Regions from separate parts of the Pseudoalteromonas sp. SG43-4 genome, predicted to be linked through region 1. Evidence: predicted binding sites of a transcription regulator. Region 1 holds the regulator's gene; the other holds the start of a gene.
What was found. The regulator NrdR, encoded in region 1, represses ribonucleotide reductase genes. The targets are predictions, from matches to a motif close to AAACACNANATNTNGTGTTT.
Positions count from the first base shown of each region.

Region 2: the regulator NrdR is predicted to act here: its motif matches at 990-1,009, upstream of nrdA (class 1a ribonucleoside-diphosphate reductase subunit alpha).

Region 1 covers NZ_JACJFB010000007.1:21,078-23,256, reverse strand. The annotation lists gene glyA (serine hydroxymethyltransferase) at 1-532, shown strand, start outside; gene nrdR (transcriptional regulator NrdR) at 948-1,397, shown strand; gene ribD (bifunctional diaminohydroxyphosphoribosylaminopyrimidine deaminase/5-amino-6-(5-phosphoribosylamino)uracil reductase RibD) at 1,564-2,179, shown strand, end outside.
Region 2 covers NZ_JACJFB010000001.1:269,365-271,543, forward strand. The annotation lists gene ubiG (bifunctional 2-polyprenyl-6-hydroxyphenol methylase/3-demethylubiquinol 3-O-methyltransferase UbiG) at 1-40, shown strand, start outside; gene H5160_RS01230 (HAD family hydrolase) at 40-720, shown strand; gene nrdA (class 1a ribonucleoside-diphosphate reductase subunit alpha) at 1,129-2,179, shown strand, end outside.

The DNA.
Region 1 (2,179 bases):
TGCATGTGGCGACGAAGCAATCTATAAAAAGCTTAACAGCGCAGTTTTCCCTGGTGGCCAAGGTGGTCCTTTATGTCATGTTATTGCAGCAAAAGCAGTGGCATTTAAAGAAGCGCTTCAACCAGAATTTAAAGTATACCAAACACAAGTTGTTAAAAACGCAAAAGCAATGGTTGCTGTAATGCAAGAGCGCGGCTACAAAATTGTATCTGACAAAACTGAAAACCACTTATTCCTACTCGATTTAATCGATAAAGATATTACTGGTAAAGATGCAGATGCAGCCCTTGGTAACGCTAACATCACAGTTAACAAAAACTCAGTGCCAAACGATCCACGTTCTCCGTTTGTAACATCTGGTTTGCGTATTGGTTCTCCTGCAATCACTCGTCGTGGTTTCAAAGAAGAAGAATCAAAAGAGCTTGCTGGCTGGATTTGTGACGTACTAGATAACATCACTGATGAATCTGTACAGGCGCAAGTTAAAGAAAAAGTTAAAGCAATTTGTGCAAAATTACCTGTATACGCTTAATTGCATAAGCAGCAGTAATTTAGATCACATAGGCTAGGGGCCTGTTTATCTTTCGAGGTTTAATTTGCAGTAGTATGTTTGGTTTTTAGGCAAGGCAGAGTCTATGTAGTGTGGTTACTCCACACAAATAGGCGATAACGCAGCATAAATGCCAAACATGCACTGCCCTCGGGTTCGTCCTAGGGGCGATTTACTCTTTGTTGCCTACATGGATGTAGGTAAGGGGCGTGAGCAGGACGCGGAAGCTTTGCTCGGTTTTTACTTAGCCCACTAGGTTACAAACCTCGCGCCGCGATTAAATCGCCCCTAGATAGAACAAATTTAATCCTGAAAGGTCAACAGACCCTATTTTTTTGCTAAGATTAAAGGCCGCTAAATAGCGGCCTTTTTTGTTTTAAAACGGAAGTACCGAGCTATGCATTGTCCATTTTGTACCGCAAAAGATACTAAAGTTATTGACTCACGCCTTGTTGGTGGAGGCCATCAAGTTCGCAGGCGCCGTGAGTGCAACGACTGCCATGAGCGCTTTACTACATTTGAAGGCGCTGAACTGGTTATGCCTCGTGTTATTAAACAAGACGGCAGCCGCGAACCATTTAACGAAGATAAATTATTAAATGGCTTAAATCGCGCACTCGAAAAACGTCCAGTGAGCACAGAGCAAGTAGACGAAGTAGTGAATATAATAAAATCGCAGTTGCGTGCTACAGGTGAGCGAGAAATTTCAAGCCATTTGGTTGGTGAATGCATTATGGAAGCCCTCAAGAAGCTCGATAAAGTAGCGTACGTAAGATTTGCCTCTGTATATCGCTCGTTTGAAGACATACGTGAATTTGGCGAAGAAATTGCCCGCTTAGGGGAGTAATACCAATTTTATTAAAAATATGATCATTCTATCGCATTAAATAGCGCACTCACTGCGTTAAAAATTATTCATATAGAACAACTATATGTCATAATTTTAGCCTTGTTATTGCGCTATTTTCTTAGCGCTATAATGGACCACTTATTTAACGCAATTGGTATAATAAATGCTTAACCAAACTACTTTTACTGAACATGATGAAATGTATATGGCACGCGCCATAGAGCTTGCCAAAAAAGGTCGGTTTACTACCACACCTAACCCTAATGTTGGCTGTGTTTTAGTTAAAAATAATCAAATAATTGGTGAGGGGTTCCATCAATTAGCTGGTCAAGGTCATGCAGAAGTAAATGCACTGGCTGTCGCTGGAAAAAATGCACAAGGTGCAACGGCTTATGTAACGCTTGAACCGTGTAGTCATTATGGCCGTACGCCACCGTGCGCCGAAGGCTTAAAAGCTGCCGGTGTGGTAAAAGTAATTGCTGCTATGGTTGATACAAATCCACAAGTTGCTGGCAAAGGCCTTAAAATACTGAGCGACGCGGGTATTGACGTTGCTTACGGGTTACTCGAATCACAAGCTCGCGCACTTAACGTTGGCTTTTTTAAGCGTATGGAACAAGGCTTACCTTATGTGATTTGCAAAATGGCAGCGAGTATTGATGGTAAAACGGCGCTTAAAAATGGGCAAAGTAAGTGGATCACAAGTCCTGCTGCTCGACAAGACGTACAATTATACCGAGCGAAAAGCTGCGCTATTTTAACCGGTGCCGATACAGTGC
Region 2 (2,179 bases), on a different contig from region 1:
TAGCGTAAATTACATACTGTACTTCGAGAAGTTAGCTTAATGGCTAACTCTCAAGCCCCCCTCCCCCTTATTGAGTACGAAGCATTTTTATTTGATTTAGACGGCACTCTACTCGACACCGCTGATGATTTAGGTGCGGCTTTAAATGCAGTTCTCATTAATAATAAAATAGAGCCTGTTAGTAGTGATGTATACCGTCCTGCGGCATCTAACGGCGCAGGCGCATTATTAGAGGCTGGTTTTAAAGAGTTATGGGACACACAACCTCAAAGCGAGCTTATTAAGCAATTAGTTGACGAATACGCTGCAAACATAGCAAATCACACGCATTGCTTCAGCGGTGTTGAATCGTTGCTTATTGCCCTTGATCAGAAAAAGATCAAATGGGGGATCATGACTAACAAACCAGGGTTTTTAACTGATCCTTTAGTGGCAGCAATTCCCGCATTGAAAAATGCTAGTGTAGTAATAAGTGGCGACACCTTAGCTGAAGCTAAGCCATCCCCTTTACCGCTGCTACACTGTGCAAAGCTTATGGGAGTGCAACCAAAACGCTGTTTGTACATTGGTGATGCACAGCGAGACATACAAGCAGGCAAAGCCGCAGGTATGCGCACAGCAACGGCACTTTGGGGTTACATACCAAGTATTGATGAAGCCAACAGCTGGAATGCTGATTTTAACTGGCAAAGCCCAATTGATGGTTTTAACCATATATAGTGCCATGTTAATTAATAAACACTATATATTGTGATTGTGTTAGTTTTTACGCAAAGCTTGCTGATAAAAAAAGCAGTCAAAATTTATTTTTAAAATGCGTAAATTTAGCAGATCATTAGTTGATTTTTGCATATTTCAACTTAAATGATTGTTCGAAGGTGAGTATCTACTAACACAAATACGTTATCCCGAAGTTATCCACAAATAGGGGCAATTATGTCCCTTGCAAAACAACTCAGACCACACTATCTTGTGATCTCTAAATTGAACAACACCAGATATTGTGGCCAAATGTTATTCAATTAAATTCGCAAATATGGCGAAACTTATAATAAATGAGTATATACCTTGCCCCGGCGAGGTATAAAGCATTGGTCAAAATACATAATTCCCAAGGAATACAGGCAAATGAACCAACAGTTATCTGTAAGCAAACGTGACGGGCGTAAAGAGCCTCTTGATCTGGATAAGATCCATCGCGTTATTGAGTGGGCCGCCGAAGGTTTAAATAACGTTTCGGTTTCGCAAGTTGAATTAAAGTCGCACATTCAGTTTTACGACGGTATTCGTACTAAAGACATTCACGAAACCATCATTAAAGCAGCAGCGGATCAGATTTCAAAAGAATCGCCTGATTATCAATACTTAGCTGCACGTTTAGCTGTATTCCATTTACGTAAAAAAGCGTACGGTCAATTTGAGCCACCACGTTTATTTGACCACGTAACAAAAATGGTTGGCGATAAACGCTATGATGCTCATTTACTAGTAGATTACACAGAGCAAGAGTTAGATGAGCTTGATGCATACCTTGATCATTCTCGCGATCTTAACTTTAGCTACGCTGCTGTAAAGCAACTTGAAGGTAAGTATCTCGTTCAAAACCGTGTATCGGGTGAAATATACGAAAGTGCACAGTTTTTATATATTTTAGTTGCAGCAAGCTTATTTTCAGATTACCCACGTGAAACACGTACTGATTACATTAAACGTTTTTACGATGCAGTATCTTTATTTAAAATATCTCTACCAACGCCAATTATGTCGGGTGTACGTACGCCTACTCGCCAGTTTAGCTCATGTGTATTGATTGAATGTGGCGACAGCCTTGATTCAATCAATGCAACGTCGTCAGCTATTGTTAAATACGTTTCACAACGTGCGGGAATTGGTATTAATGCAGGTAGAATACGTGCGCTAGGTAGCCATATTCGTAACGGCGAAGCGTATCACACAGGTTGTATCCCTTTTTATAAGCACTTTCAAACAGCGGTTAAAAGTTGTTCACAAGGTGGTGTACGTGGCGGCGCAGCAACATTATTCTACCCGCTTTGGCATTTAGAAGTAGAGAACCTACTTGTACTTAAAAATAACCGTGGTGTAGATGACAACCGCGTTCGCCACCTAGATTACGGCGTACAGTTTAATAAATTAATGTACTCTCGTTTAATTAAAGATG